Regions from separate parts of the Desulfitobacterium dehalogenans ATCC 51507 genome, predicted to be linked through region 1. Evidence: riboswitches for the same ligand, from Rfam matches in the RefSeq annotation. Region 1 holds a riboswitch; the other holds the start of a gene.
What was found. A riboswitch is a leader RNA that binds a small molecule or an ion and turns the genes downstream of it on or off. The one in region 1 is predicted to bind cyclic di-AMP.
Positions count from the first base shown of each region.

Region 1 (7,529 bases):
CACCATTGAGCTATCGAGGAATAGTGTTATGACTGGCGGAGAAGGAGGGATTCGAACCCTCGCAGCAGTTACCCACTCTAACGGTTTAGCAAACCGTCCTCTTCAGCCACTTGAGTACTTCTCCGAAAGACTACTTTTTGGTGCGGAAGATGGGACTTGAACCCATACGGTGTTACCCACACGCCCCTCAAACGTGCGCGTCTGCCAGTTCCGCCACTCCCGCATTGTTTGTGGAGCCGTTAACCGGATTTGAACCGGTGACCTCATCCTTACCAAGGATGCGCTCTACCAACTGAGCTATAACGGCATTGAGGATTATCTAAAATTGAAATGGTGCGCTCGAAGGGATTCGAACCCCTGGCCTTCTGATTCGTAGTCAGACGCTCTATCCAGCTGAGCTACGAGCGCATGTCTTTGGAGCGGGTGACGAGATTCGAACTCGCGACTTTCACCTTGGCAAGGTGACACTCTACCACTGAGTTACACCCGCATGTCGTTGAATGATAAAATGGTGAGCCATCCGCGACTCGAACGCGGGACACCCTGATTAAAAGTCAGGTGCTCTACCGACTGAGCTAATGGCTCATAAAATGGCAGGGATGGCAGGATTCGAACCTACGAATGCCAGAGTCAAAGTCTGGTGCCTTACCGCTTGGCGACATCCCTATCCTATCTATTTTTAAATCAACTGCTGTTGACTTAAAACCTTGGTTGCGGAGGCCGGATTTGAACCGACGACCTTCGGGTTATGAGCCCGACGAGCTACCGCTGCTCCACTCCGCGATGTTTAGTGGTGGGTAGAGATGGATTCGAACCACCGTACCTTTCGGAACAGATTTACAGTCTGCCGCCTTTAACCACTCGGCCATCTACCCACATTGTGTTTCCCGCTTATAAAATTAAAATGGCGACCCCGATCGGACTTGAACCGACGATCTCCTGCGTGACAGGCAGGCATGTTAACCACTACACCACGGGGCCGGATTTTGGTGGGCGATGACAGGATCGAACTGCCGACATCCTGCTTGTAAGGCAGGCGCTCTCCCAGCTGAGCTAATCGCCCGAATTTTGGTGACCCATACGGGATTCGAACCCGTGTTACCGCCGTGAAAGGGCGGTGTCTTAGGCCGCTTGACCAATGGGCCGCTAGCGCAATAACTATAATACATGGACTAGCTTTACTTGTCAAATACTTTTTTCTATTAAGTAGAATTAACATATTTTAGGGAAAACATTCGGTTAATTCGAAACAATATCTGGCTATATATTCCTGTTTTTAGTTAATTGTACCGCTCTTTAACAGAAAAAATACAAGTCCATTAATCCAATCTATTCTCAGCTTCCCTTCCTTGTCAAAAGAATCACTGTGGTAATAATTAAGGCAAACCCTATAATATCGAGCCAGACAAAAGCCGTGTTCAACCAAAAAGCGGAGAACAAAGCAGCTGACACAGGTTCTACACTGGCGATCATACTAGCCTTTACAGGCCCAATATCACTGACCCCCTGTAAATACAAAGTAAAAGACACAACCGTCCCGATCACGATAATAGCCAACATCCCCCAGAACACCTGCCAATCCAGGGAAACGGGAATCTGCCAAGGTCGAATAAATATAAGCAGGATTGTCCCACCGATTAACATTCCACAGCCTGTAACGACGATGCTCCCCCATCTGCCAATAATCCTCCCCGGAATGATCGTATAAAGCATCAATCCTAAAGCGGACATCAGTCCCCAGAAAAGCCCTTGGGTAGATATGACAAGGTTGCTGAGATTCCCATGGGTAGCCAATAAAAAGGTACCGGTTACAGCTAAAACAATAGCAATGCCTTCTGTCTTCGTCGGTAAGCGCCTATCTATTCCGCAAACGAAAATCATAATTAATAACGGCCCTAAATACTGCAGCACAGTCGCTGTTCCCGCATTGGTATACGATATGGCCAATAAATAGGTGTATTGACAAGAGATAAGCCCAAATAAGCTAAAGGCGATAAGTGTCCAGCGATCCTTTGTATTGCTGAACAAACCTATCATTTGCTTTCTATGTTTAAATAAAACCAAAGAAAATAAAATCAGCCCCGCTATAAACATCCGTACCACTGTAACCCAATGAGGGTCGATCCCCTTCACGGAAAAAAGGTATTGTCCGCAGGCACCGGAAAATCCCCAACTGATCCCGCCAATAAGGGTAAATATCGTCCCTCTGACGGCTTTTGTCCTGATATTTTGAGTCTTTTCTTCGTGCTTTTCAACTATAAGTTCACTCATGTTTCCCTTTCAAGTACTTACTTCCAAAATGGGTACTTGCCTTTGCCCTACAATTATTTTTTAAGCCAATATCTTTACAAAACACTCTCTGGAGCGAGGTCCATCGAATTCACAAAAATAAACCCCTTGCCAACGGCCTAAAAGCAATCTTCCCTCTTTGATTATGACAGTCTGAGAGCTTCCCATCAGGCTGGCTTTCAAATGGGCTGCCGAATTCCCTTCCCCGTGCTTATCCTGGGCTATATCCCAAGGGCAGATCTCATCCAGGCGCCTCAGCATATCCCGGGAAACATCGGGATCCGCATTCTCATTAATCGTGATTCCCGCCGTAGTATGAGGACAATAGATAATCGCTGCGCCATCCTTAATCTGGGAGTTCTGCAAAAATCCTTCTATTAAAAAAGTAATATCAATCCATTGATTCCTTTTTTGGGTCTCCAGTCTTAACGTATGTATCATGTCTTTCTCTCCCCTTACCATTTCCGATCTCCTCATATTCTTCACGTTGAGTGTATTCCCGTCTTACTACCCTGGTCATTTCCCTTTGGTGTTTTTCGCAATAGATTTTCCAAGCAAATTTCTCAGGACGATTCAGACAATATCGGGCCATTCGTTCGTTTACAGCCTTTTGGCAAATACTGCAACGAATATCCCCATACTTCGGTCTATGCTGCATTCTTTCTCTACGCTGGCGTGCAGCATACTCATTGCGAATCCCCAGCTCCGTCACATTGATTTTTTCAATCCTCTCTATAATCTGCAGAATTTCCTCATCACAGAGTACGACAGGCTGATTCTGGGTCAGTTTAATGATTGAGGCCAGAAGATCAATATCATAAAAGACCACACTTGAAAAAACCTTCAGGTTACAACGCCGGTTAAAGGTCACATAAGAAAAGACCGGGATTGTTTCATCAAGCCCCGCCAACTCTTGCAGCACTTTAATTCGGACCTGATTCTCCAGAATAGGATTAGGGAAAGGTTTCACCCTCCAGGTAATCGACTGATACCACTTGGGGTCCTCTTCTTCCCCTACAATCAGCCCCGACAAATTATTGACCTCCAAGAGAAAGATTCCATAAGGAGATATCAGAAGGTGATCAATCTGCTGAAAGCCACCCTTTGTTTTTAACAGGAGATTGCTCAGACGACGAAAGCATCTTGGCAAATGAGTAAGCTCCACTTCAAGCTTGTATTCCCCGATCTCATGTTTACGTTGTTTCTTGCTCCGTAAGGAGTCTCTTCTCCTTACCGAGTTATAAGAGTAATAATTGGTCTTATACTTTTTCCCTTGCCAGGTCTCCCGAGCAGTTTTCAGTTCAGGAGTAATTTTTTTCACTTCTTTTTCCCGTTTCCAAAAGAACAAGGCTATCCCCCTAGTCATTAGTCCTCTGCTATCGGCTTAGAGCATGCCACTATTTTACCATATTCCAGAATGAATAACTAACAGCTAAACCCTTTCATCCAAGATTTGTCATGGAATTTCCACGTATTTCATAAAGTATTAATGAAGGAACTTTAGAACTTGATGTCGAATCAGAATAAAATATGTGCATTGTATAATTAAAGCCTAATCTAGGGTATCCTGGAACGGGGGACTACATTTCTGGGGTGAATCGCACAACCTGTGCGTAGGGCTTACACTTTCGCCCGAATCCGTCAACTAACCCCGTAGGCTAAGAAAGGTGTCTGAGCATGCATTTTAAGGAAAGCTTGTCTCAATTCAAGGCCTCTGCATCCGATCAAGTTCAAAGAATAGCAAAAAACGTTTCTTGGAAATCACCTCGTGTTCTTGGTTCTTTAACTGTAACCCTTGTCCTGACCGGTGGATTAGGATTCTATTTTCTAACCACGACCACCGCAGCTGCTGTGACGATCAACGGCCAGCAAGTGGGCTATGTGGCAGATTCCCATAGCGGACAAACCCTTGTGGATACATTCCTCCAGGAAAAAGGGGAACCCTATGGTGTCGTTGCCAAGACACGGGACCAGATCAACTATGAACATGTCAGAATCAAAAATACCGCCTATAAAGCCTCAGAGATCAAGGAAGAAAATTTAGCCAACTCTTTGAGCTATTATCTGGAAGGCTACAAAATTCATGTTAATGAAACACCCATAGCCTATTTACCCAGTAAAGAAGAAGCAGACACATTGCTTAAAGAATACGAAGAGTACTATTCCAAATCCAGCAATGAGAACCAAATTACTTCCGTCAGCTTTTTAGAAGAAGTAACTATTGAAAAAGTTTCTATCCAACCCGAGCAAATGGCTTCTCTTGAGTTAGCCTATGAAAAGCTCATCGAAGGTCAGGTCACCACAAAAGAGTATACTGTAGAGGAAAACGACTCCTGGTGGTTGATTGCCCGCAAAAACAATATGCTGACCGCCGAAGTTCTTGCCGGGAATCCCGGGGCAACTGAAGACACCATGATCAAGCCGGGAGAAGTGATTAAACTTGTTACTGTTGAACCTTATCTGACAGTCGTGAGCCAGGGTACATATTCCGGTCAGGAAATCATTCCCTATGATGTAGTCACCAAAACCGATTATAAACTCAATCCAGGCCAAACTAAAGTTATTACAAAAGGCAGCAACGGTTCAAAAATCGTAACCTATTCTTACGAGCAAAGAAATGGTGTAGAGGTAGCCAAAAAAGTTCTTGATGAGAAGATTGTTGAGAAACCCGTTGATGAAGTCGTCTCTAAAGGCCCTAACAAACAAACCGTCAATGTAGCCTATACCGCCTCGCGGGGTAGCGCCGATGGTTCTTCTATCGTCGATCGCGCTCTCGGTTTTCAAGGAACCAAGTATGTTTTCGGAGGCACTTCCACCAGTGGTTTTGACTGCTCCGGCTTTACCAAGTACATCTATTCAGGTTCGGGAATTTCCCTTCCGCGAACTTCCTACGATCAATTCAATTCAGGTTCAGCCGTGAGTAAGGATAATCTACAAGCGGGAGATTTAGTCTTCTTCAGCACCTATGCTGCCGGAGCATCTCATGTAGGCATCTACGTCGGTGACGGTAAGTTTGTTCATGCTTCCAATCCCGGCAGTGGGGTTAAGGTTTCAGGAGTAAGCGATAGCTTTTATGGCCCCCGCTATCTTGGGGCACGCCGATACTAAACTGTATAACAAAACCGTATATACATTAAATCTTTTAATCACCAGGGGCTGTCATGTAAGACAAGCCCCTGGCTTAATTAATCACACTTCCGGTTGCTCAGGCGGCACCGGCAAAGGATGAAAGGTGTAGCTTTACTTCGTGCCGGTCTTATTCCCAATCGCAATGTTTGCGATTTTGAGAGAAAAAAACACCTTCCTATTTTACATAGGGAAGGTGTTTTTTTCTCTATAAGAGAGCGGTTCTAATGAGCCTTTTTAGTAGAATAGAACAACCCACCTACTGCCATAATCACTGCAAAGAGGATCAGGTAGTACGCAACTGCCCAACCATGGGCATAAACAGCGGCAATCACCATAAAGATGCAGGCGCAGATCGCCAGGATGGGCATAACAAACCGTTTAAACCCGCCTAAGGTTTGTTCTTTTATCATTATCATTGCGAAGATGGGAATATACATAGCGTATAGTGTGACAATAGGGAGCTCCGAACTGTCAAAACTAAAAGGGCCAAACCAAGGTACAGGCACCAGATTGGCACCAAAGAAATACAGCAGCCACCCTCCGGAGAATAAAAGCCCTAAGATAGCGGAGTTGGTTGGCATATTGGTGTTGGCATCGATGTTCTTATAGACATCGGGGTGAGGGCCAAGATCTCTGGCTGCTAAGGAGTAGAACCCCCGGGTACATCCGAGCATTAATCCATTAAGAGTTCCCAAGCAGGAGATCACAACAAAAACAAAGAGTATGGACCCGCCGAGATTGGAAAAGACTGTGGAGAAAGCAATCTTAGCTCCGGTCTCTCCCCCTTGCATGATAACGCTGTTCTCCACGGCACCAGCTAGTCCGGTGTAATATAAAATATAGATGAGAGCGACAAACATGGTACCAAAGGTTAAGGCACGAGGAAGATTCTTTTTTGCATCTCTTAATTCAGCGTTAATGCTGGTGGCGATGATCCAACCTTCGTAGGCAAAAGCGGTGGCCACTACTGCGGTGAACATAGGATTGGCAGTAGATACATCTGCGATAACACCGCTTGTGAAGTTCTTAATCAAAACCCCATTACTTAAACCGGTAATAGTCCCTAAAATCGCCATTAAAATCAAGGGAATAAGCTTAATGACAGTGGTTGAAACCTGGAATTTTCCCGCCAATTTCGGGGATAAAGCATTGAGTGCATAGCTTCCCACCAAGTAAAAGCCTGAAATAGCCATCGCTTCCGCACCTACGATATCCCACCCAAGAAGAACGCAGGTATATCGGGCTGAGACCCAAGCTAATACGGAGGTAATTGCCGGATAATAGATAGTGGTCATAAACCAGCCCACACTATAGGCATATCCCCTGCCCATGGCGGCTTCCGCGTAGTCTACGACCCCATTGACCTTTTCATAACGTGTAGCCATAGTGGCAAACACATAGGCACACACAATCATGATAATTCCGCCGATAATCCAGGCTAAAATACCTAGCGGCAGATCCCCTCCCGTGGCTACTAAGATTTTCTCTGCTTTAAAAAATACGCCACTTCCAATGACAATTCCAATGACCATGGCAATTGCAGTGAATAAACCATACTTTTTCTGCAGCCCATAATCCATAAGCAGCACTCCCTCTCTCTAATTATGTCACATGCACAACTTTAGCAAAAATACCGCTATAATTCAATAACACCCAAGACTATTTTTTTACCTTTTTATTCTCATCCCCAGGCATCAACACAAAGGAGAACTTCCTTAATCTTCGCTCTCCTTCCTCTTTATTGCTTGCGACCTTATTCAGTGTTTCTTGGATAGTCTGGAATAATTCATCGCACTCCTGATCGGTGAGATAAAGAGGATAACTCTGAAAACTTACTCTATCTTGGCCGAGATCATAATCCTTACCACTTAAATAATTGTCGAAATCGCTTAACAGAGCCGTGGCAAAGGAGTAGAAATAACTAAAGACTTCTTCTTGACCAGCCTCCAATATCTGCTCATCGTTATAAAGGAGGGAATTGTTCTTCAGACGATACACCTTTTCTACTGTCCCACGGATTTTATATTCTGCACAGACTTCGATGATCTCACCCTCAACCAGCTTATTAACATGACGGTAAAGGCTGGCCGGAGGAATGCCGGGCAATTCCT
Region 1 is NC_018017.1:2,100,110-2,107,638, reverse strand. It holds tRNA gene DESDE_RS10175 (tRNA-Asn) at 1-20, opposite strand, end outside; tRNA gene DESDE_RS10170 (tRNA-Ser) at 34-124, opposite strand; tRNA gene DESDE_RS10165 (tRNA-Leu) at 139-223, opposite strand; tRNA gene DESDE_RS10160 (tRNA-Thr) at 232-307, opposite strand; tRNA gene DESDE_RS10155 (tRNA-Arg) at 332-408, opposite strand; tRNA gene DESDE_RS10150 (tRNA-Gly) at 416-490, opposite strand; tRNA gene DESDE_RS10145 (tRNA-Lys) at 510-585, opposite strand; tRNA gene DESDE_RS10140 (tRNA-Gln) at 592-666, opposite strand; tRNA gene DESDE_RS10135 (tRNA-Met) at 709-783, opposite strand; tRNA gene DESDE_RS10130 (tRNA-Tyr) at 792-875, opposite strand; tRNA gene DESDE_RS10125 (tRNA-Asp) at 906-981, opposite strand; tRNA gene DESDE_RS10120 (tRNA-Val) at 988-1,063, opposite strand; tRNA gene DESDE_RS10115 (tRNA-Glu) at 1,070-1,145, opposite strand; gene DESDE_RS10110 (DMT family transporter) at 1,336-2,271, opposite strand; gene DESDE_RS10105 (secondary thiamine-phosphate synthase enzyme YjbQ) at 2,332-2,730, opposite strand; gene DESDE_RS10100 (nuclease-related domain-containing protein) at 2,681-3,637, opposite strand; cyclic di-AMP (ydaO/yuaA leader) riboswitch at 3,829-3,964, shown strand; gene DESDE_RS10095 (C40 family peptidase) at 3,967-5,397, shown strand; gene DESDE_RS10090 (APC family permease) at 5,640-6,998, opposite strand; gene DESDE_RS10085 (helix-turn-helix domain-containing protein) at 7,078-7,529, opposite strand, start outside.

Region 2 (7,529 bases), 420 kb from region 1:
AATTTCCCTGAACTGCCTCCAAAGGAGCAATCTGCTCCAAATCACTCAGGAGACTTGGGCACACTACATCTCCGGCGTGGATAATCAGATCCACCCCATCACATTGTTCCCATACCCATCTTGGCAAGGTCTGACCTGCCCTTAGATGGGTATCAGATAAGACCGCTATTCTCATGACCTTCATCCTTTCGATAACGCCTTAGTAAAAAGACAATCCCACACATAAATAATAATGTGAGAATTCCACTAATTACAAAGGTGACCTTCGCTCCCCAAAAATCGGATAATGTCCCGGCGTAAACACTTCCTATGGGAACCATACCTCCAAAAACGAGGCTATAAACACTCATTACTCTCCCTCGATATTCACCGTCCACTGTAATTTGGATTATTGAATTAGCTGAAGCAGAAAAAACAATCATGGACCAACCGAGAAAGGCTAAGAAAAATGCACTTAAAAGATAAGTATTCTGCAATCCTACAACCACATTGAAAATCCCCAGTCCAAAAGCTCCCACTAAAAGTAAAAGAGGTTGTGGGCCTTCCGCACTTTTTATGACCACAGTTAAAGCGCCGATAAGGGCACCAAATCCCAAAGTGCTCATTAAGAGTCCATATCCCAAGGCCCCTTCTTGCAAATCAATTTTGGCCAAAACAGGAACAAGTACATTGAAATTCATGGCAACGGTGCTCAAAAAGCCCATCATAATGATAACCATAAAAATAGAGGGGGTTTTTCTTATATAGTTCAACCCATTAAGAATATCTTTCCCCAAGGTTTCTTTTTTAGGAGCGACCTTTTCTTGATGAGGAATGGAGGGAACAAAGATTAAAATTCCTAAAACCCCAATAAAACTAAAACCATTAATCAAGAAACACCACATCGGTCCCCATACTCCCATGATCACTCCGGCTATGGCAGGGCCTACTAAACGAGCAGCATTAAAAATCGCGGAATTCAGGGCAATAGCGTTGGCTAAATGTTCCCTCCCTACCAATTCAATAATAAAGGATTGGCGCGTTGGAACATCCACTGTGTTGGACACGCCAAGAATGAACGCCATAATTAGAAGCATCCAATATTGAAGCGAACCCGAACCCACTAAAAAAGCTAAAGCAAAGGCTAAAATCATCATAATGGTCTGTGTTGCAATCAGTACTTTACGTTTAGGTAAATGATCAATCCAAGCTCCGGCATGTAGGGAGAACAACATGGTAGGTACGAATTGCATGGCGGCTACCAACCCAAGCAAAAAAGGTGAATTGGTTAACTGCAATACCAACCAGGCTTGACCTATATTTTGGGTCCATGTCCCAATCAGTGAAATAATCTGTCCACCCCAAAACCAACGGAATGAGCTATGACTGAGTGCTGGAAATACTCGATATAAGGAATTATGCCTAGGTAAATTTCTCATGTCTGACCTCGATTAACCCTAATTATACTTCAACCAAATAAAGAGCATCGCCGCAGATGCCCCAAGAAGTACTTACAGCCGGATACATATCTTTAATAAAAATTATAACATAATTTAATGAGTTACAGAAAACAATAGCATTAACTAAGGATATAAAAAAAGGCGTAGCAATTTGCTCGCCCTTTAAAGGAAGTCTAGTGGTAGTATCGACCTAGAGATTGTTGTTTTTTGATGGCTTTACGTACTTCATTGGCCACCTTCCAAGTCTCTTGATATTGCGGGGTAATTAAGCTTAATTTACCTGTATGTTTATCTATCAGGATATCGACACCGGGCTTTCTTCCCGACCTAGTTTCACCGGGGTGCAAAATATCAATACCTATTTTATTTTCATCATATTCCGGAGGAATTAGATAATTGAGCACCTCTTCAGTGGCATCTATCAGTTCTATCACTTGTTCTTGAGGATATCCTTCCCTAAGTAAAATGTCCCGTACTTGAGAAAGAGGATGATCAAGAGTAAGCAGCATCTGGGCCCGTTGTACCAAATTATAGTCGATTTCCACGACGCCACCTCTTTTCATTTTTCTTTACAACTTCATTTTCCCCTTGAGCTTAATTTGAAATACGAACTACTTCTTGTCGAACTTGGTGAAGATGACCATTTCCATCAAAATTTAAATTTGGAGGTTTTCATGAATAAATTTATATCTCTACCGGCAGTTATAGCTGCACTTTCCGGCATTGCAATGGCTATTCAAGGCACTTTGAATTCCGGACTTTACCAAAAGACTTCCATTTTAGCCGCTACTTTGGTTGTACATATCATCGGCACAGTGATCGGGCTAATTGCCGTAATGGTCACTAGAGTCCCCCTACTAGATTATAACTGGCTATCCATTCCTTGGTACTTTTACCTCGGTGGGGTTCTTAGTGTAGTCATTGTAGGTTTAGTCGCCTTAAGCATTCCAAAGATTGGGGTAAGTAATGCAACTACAGCTATCATCATAGGTCAAGTAGGGGCCGCACTAATTATCGATCATTTAGGACTTTTTGGTGCAGAACGTCTCGCCTGGAACCCCTGGCAATTTCTTGGGTTATTGCTCTTTGCCGTTGGAGCAAAACTTCTTTTTAATTAACCCAATAATTAGAGTTTCCATGCTCTTATCCTGATTTTGCACGTGTCTCAATAGCCGCCATATTGGTCACGATCTGATAAATTTCATTGGTCACGGTGAACTTCCGGATCTGACCATTGGCGGCTAAAATCAGAGTATTCTTCCCCTCTCCGGTTTGATCTCTTTCGATCAAACGTAAAAGAAAAGTATACGCCTCGCTGGTCACTGAAAGTTGTTTAAAATCCCCATCCGCCACAAAAAGCACCCAATAGCCTGTGGCAACTTCATTGCCGAGATAAAGTGACGTAGTCGAAGAACCATAAGACCCGTAAGCATTCCCCGTGGAATAGAGGTAATTGGAGGGTGTATCCGTGTAGCGGTCTGTGGAATAGGAATCACCCGTAGTGTATCCATCATAACCGGGATCATAAGTTCCAGTGGTTGTATCTACCAACTGGGCTGCAGGATCGGTAAGACGTGAATAAACGTCACTAAAAAAATTGGGAAAAAGAATAAACGCTCCTACTCCAATAAGGAGTACCCAAAAGGCCAAAGCCTGTATATCCTGCCATTGCTCATTCCGCGGAGGCCGCCCCCAAGAATTCGGCATATATACCCCTCCTTATCTTATCATGACCTTATTAATAACTATACGAATGAACGATGTCCGATATGTTTGTCCCAGGGCAGGATAGATTACTAAAGTTCAAAGATAGCTCCCATACTGTTAAGGAGACTTGCATTACCGGTGATCTCCGACTAGAATAATACCGAGGTGTTCAAAAAATGGAGATACTTCGGGAAAAACTTAGTTTATTACCGGATAAGCCAGGTGTCTATCTAATGAAAGATGCATCCGGCCAAATTATATATGTAGGGAAAGCGAAGATTCTCAAAAACAGAGTCCGCTCCTACTTTACCGGGTCCCATAATGGAAAAACCCAGCTTATGATTAGCTTGATTGCGGATTTTGAAACGATTATTACCGATTCTGAGGTGGAAGCTTTACTCTTAGAGTGCAACCTTATTAAAAAGCATAATCCAAAGTATAATATTCTATTACGCGATGATAAAACATACCCTTTTATAACCATTACCGATGAAGCACATCCTCGGATTTTGGTGACACGGCAAGTAAAAAAAGGGATGGGGAAATACTATGGCCCCTACCCCAATGCTACAGCGGCTAAAGAAGCTGCCCGACTGCTCAATCGCCTCTTTCCCTTTCGTAAATGCCGGCAGATTCCGGGCAAACCTTGTCTCTATTACCATCTTGGGCAATGCTTAGGCCCCTGTCAGGAGGATGTCCCCAAAGAATCTTATGACAAAATACGTAAAGAAGCGGCTACTTTTCTTAAAGGTGATCAGGGAGCAATTCTTAGGTCCCTGGAGAAAAAAATGAAAGACGCTTCGGAAAACCTGGAATTTGAAAGGGCAAAAGAATACCGCGACCTTATCGAGGATCTCAAAAAAGTAGGCGAGAAACAAAACATCACCTTAAACGACTTTGTGGATCGGGATGTGGTAGGGTATGCTTATACCCGAGATCAACTCTGTATTCAGATCTTTTATTTGCGCCAGGGAAAACTTCTGTCTCGTGACAATTTCATTTTCCCTTATTACGAAGAACCGGAAGAAGCTTTTGTCTCCTTTCTGGCTCAGTTCTACACAGAAAGTTCTGCTCTCCCTCAAGAAATTCTCCTCCCTCCTCTGGATATTAGTGTATTAGCAAAGCTTTTTCCGATGATCGTGCCGCAAAAAGGACAAAAGCGAGATCTGGTGCAAATGGCTATGGAAAATGCTCAAACCACCTTACATGAGCAGATTTCCATCGAAATACGAAACTTGACCGAATGCACACAAGCTTTGGAGGAAATCGGCAATGCCTTAGGCATTCCTTCCCTCCGCACCATCGAGTCCTTTGATATTTCCAATATCGCCGGCACCCATAGTGTGGCCGGAATGATTCAGTTTCTTGATGGCAAACCCAACCGCAGTCAATATCGCAAATTTAAGATTCAACCCATGCCCAATATAGATGATACCGCATCCATGCACCAAGTGATTGAGCGCCGCTATGCCCGTCTTCAGCAGGAGTGCCTTCCTCTTCCTGATCTTATCCTGGTGGATGGGGGCAAGGGACAGATTAATGCAGCCCTGGATGCTCTCCGCAACTTAAAGGCCGCGATTCCTGTTGCCGGCATGGTCAAAAACGACAAGCATCAAACTTCGGCTTTAATCGACTCCGCTGGCCGAATCCATTCCTTGGATCGCCGTTCAGCCGGTTTTCGTTTGATGGAACGGATTCAAAATGAAGTCCATCGATTCGCTATTACTTTCCATCGGCAACAACGGGCTAAAAGCATGACCCTTTCCGAGTTGGATGGAATACCGGGTGTCGGTCCCAAGAGAAGGCAACAGCTCTTGAGATATTTTAAATCCATGGATACTATCCGCCTAGCCACTGTGGAGGAACTTCAAAAATCCGGTCTTCCTTCCCCGGCAGCTCTCGCGGTATATGAACATTTCAACCCTCATAAGGAGGAAAACCATGATTCTTAATTACCGTGTCGAACTATGCCGTCAATGCTATTATAAGCGGACGAAACAATGCGGAAAGACCGACCTCTATATCCATAATCGGACACCGGCGGAACCGGGAGGGGAATGCAAGAGTTATAGACTGGTGCCTTGGCTACCTTATTAAAGCTAAATTACCAATCGGTTGGTAATTTAGTTCAGGTCCGAAAAGATGGTCCTTAGAGTAAAAAGAAGTATCGCAAACTACTTTAAAGAAAGCAGTTATGCGATACTCCTTTTGTCCCTATAACAAGACCATGAATTAAAAAACTCTCCTGGCTCCAAGGTAACGACCGGCGTAATAACTATCCGATAAGCCTGTGGTCTTAATGCCGGTGCTGGAGGCATGGATAAAGCTTCCACCACCTATGTAGATTCCCACATGAGATGCCCCGCTATCATAGGTAGAGAAGAATACCAAATCCCCAATCTGAAGCTCATCTTTCTTGACGGCTGTTCCAATTTCATATTGTGAATATGAGGTTCGTGGCAAGTCGATCTCCGACCCCTCAAAGACGTATTGGGTAAAGCCGGAACAATCAAAACCATTTGGAGTAGTTCCTCCAAACACATAGGGGATACCGATAAGTCTTTGGGCATTGCTGACAATCTCCTCAGCTTTGGAACTGCCGCCACGAGAGATTTCCTGGGAGGGAGCCGCTGCGGCCTGTTTCGAGACCTGATCTCTTAAGGCCGTTATCGTCATTTCCTCAGGTGTCGTGACGGTATCTTCACTCTCCGCCTTTGAAAATTGCAGTGATTCCTTTTGGTTATCTGTATCGGCTACTATAGGCTCTGAAGAAAAAGCTAAGGTCGCTGCTAGCCTAGGCTGCAGGATCATATCCTCTTTCTCTACTTGGATGATATCGGATAGTAATGTACTGGAGACCATTTGTGCCTTAAACGATGAAGCATTCCTTAAGAGAATAGATTCTGAACCTGTAACAAGCTCAGCAGCATTTCCCGGCACATAGGTTCCCGGGAGGCTGCTAACCAATAAGGTGCCGGACAACACCACACTGGCAATCCACCCCCTCTTAGAGGAAGAGTCCATGAATTTTCCACCTTTCGTCGCTTACGAGGTTAGTTGACGGATTCGGGCAACAAGGTGTAAGCCCTACGCATGACTGCGATTCACCCCAAAAGATAGTCCCCCGCTCTAAACATATGGTTTAGATTCAGCCCACATTTCTTATGTAGTATTCGCCGAAAATTTCCTTATTCCTCCACGTAAATAATGGCAAAAGCCTATAATCTTGGAAACTGATGTTATTTATATCTATTCAACAGCTTTTTTTCTGTGCACATGAAGTATACTATACAAAAAACACCTCTCTTACGAGAGGTGTTGCCCTTTGAGCCTTAGGACACCAACGAATAAATATTGCGCCATAGGTCAAGTAGGTTTTCCCACTGAGCTCCTTCAGTTTCCTGTTAGGCGGTTTCCCTTTTCCCTCAGTCTAGAATGTTGCCAGCTCCAGCACTTGATCGCCACTAAGAACGCACTTTAATCCTCGTTAGTTTTCGCTCTAGAAGTTTTCCTTAACGCTCCGTGACAGTCTAGCCTCTTTTGCAGAAAAGAATTTCAGGCAACTTAAGTCCATCGGCCAATAGACAGAAGTTCCTTCAGCCCTCCCAACTTCTCCACCTCAAGGCAGGCTACACTGCACTAAGTTCCTTCCTAATGCAGGTTCATACCCTAAGCCATAACCAGAAAACAGCCACGAACTTAGGCCTCCACGGAAGAGGGTATCGCCCGCATGCCATTGCAGATCCCCCTCATCCTTAACTCCCAGCAGCAACCCTCGACTGGGCGTCGAAAGCCACCACCAGGAACTTCATCGGTATGCCCTTAGCGGATTCTTAGGCCCGCCTTCGACTGTCATTTTACGCACTAGAATTGCGCACCATAGCTCAAAGAAGATTACATCGATTATTGTACACCGAAATGAACAATTTTTAAAACAACCTTTGCCTATTCATATTCACGATTCTCTTTGATAATGAATGAAAAGAAGGAGTAAACTCAAAAAAAGAGAGCTTTGCGCTCTCTTTTGCCTTATTAAAACAATTTAACAAAATCAAAATCATTTAATCGTTAAATTTTTAAATAAAATGATGTTTTAATATATTTTTCCTGCCGGATTTAAACCGATTTCGCTTGAGATCCAGGTTTTCCGTCAGAAAAAAACTTCCGCAGCAACACTTCGATACTGCCGGGCAAATCCTGTGCAGCTTGTTTAATCTGAACAGACCGCCATTCAATTTCCTCTAATAAGAGTTGGGTTCGTGGCGAGGAAATATAGGCTTGGGGCTGTTCCGGAGTAAATAAGCCTTTAGCAACCAAAAGGACAATGAGAATGACTAAAATACGTTTCAACCAACGCAATGGATATACCGTCCTTTCCCAAGA
Region 2 is NC_018017.1:2,517,275-2,524,803, forward strand. It holds gene DESDE_RS12160 (metallophosphoesterase family protein) at 1-184, opposite strand, end outside; gene DESDE_RS12165 (MFS transporter) at 153-1,418, opposite strand; gene DESDE_RS12170 (hypothetical protein) at 1,613-1,984, opposite strand; gene DESDE_RS12175 (DMT family transporter) at 2,114-2,557, shown strand; gene DESDE_RS12180 (hypothetical protein) at 2,583-3,146, opposite strand; gene uvrC (excinuclease ABC subunit UvrC) at 3,323-5,098, shown strand; gene DESDE_RS22075 (hypothetical protein) at 5,088-5,243, shown strand; gene DESDE_RS12190 (C40 family peptidase) at 5,379-6,170, opposite strand; cyclic di-AMP (ydaO/yuaA leader) riboswitch at 6,174-6,310, opposite strand; gene DESDE_RS12195 (hypothetical protein) at 7,263-7,496, opposite strand.
Region 2: another riboswitch for cyclic di-AMP. It lies ahead of DESDE_RS12190 (C40 family peptidase); the one in region 1 lies ahead of DESDE_RS10095 (C40 family peptidase).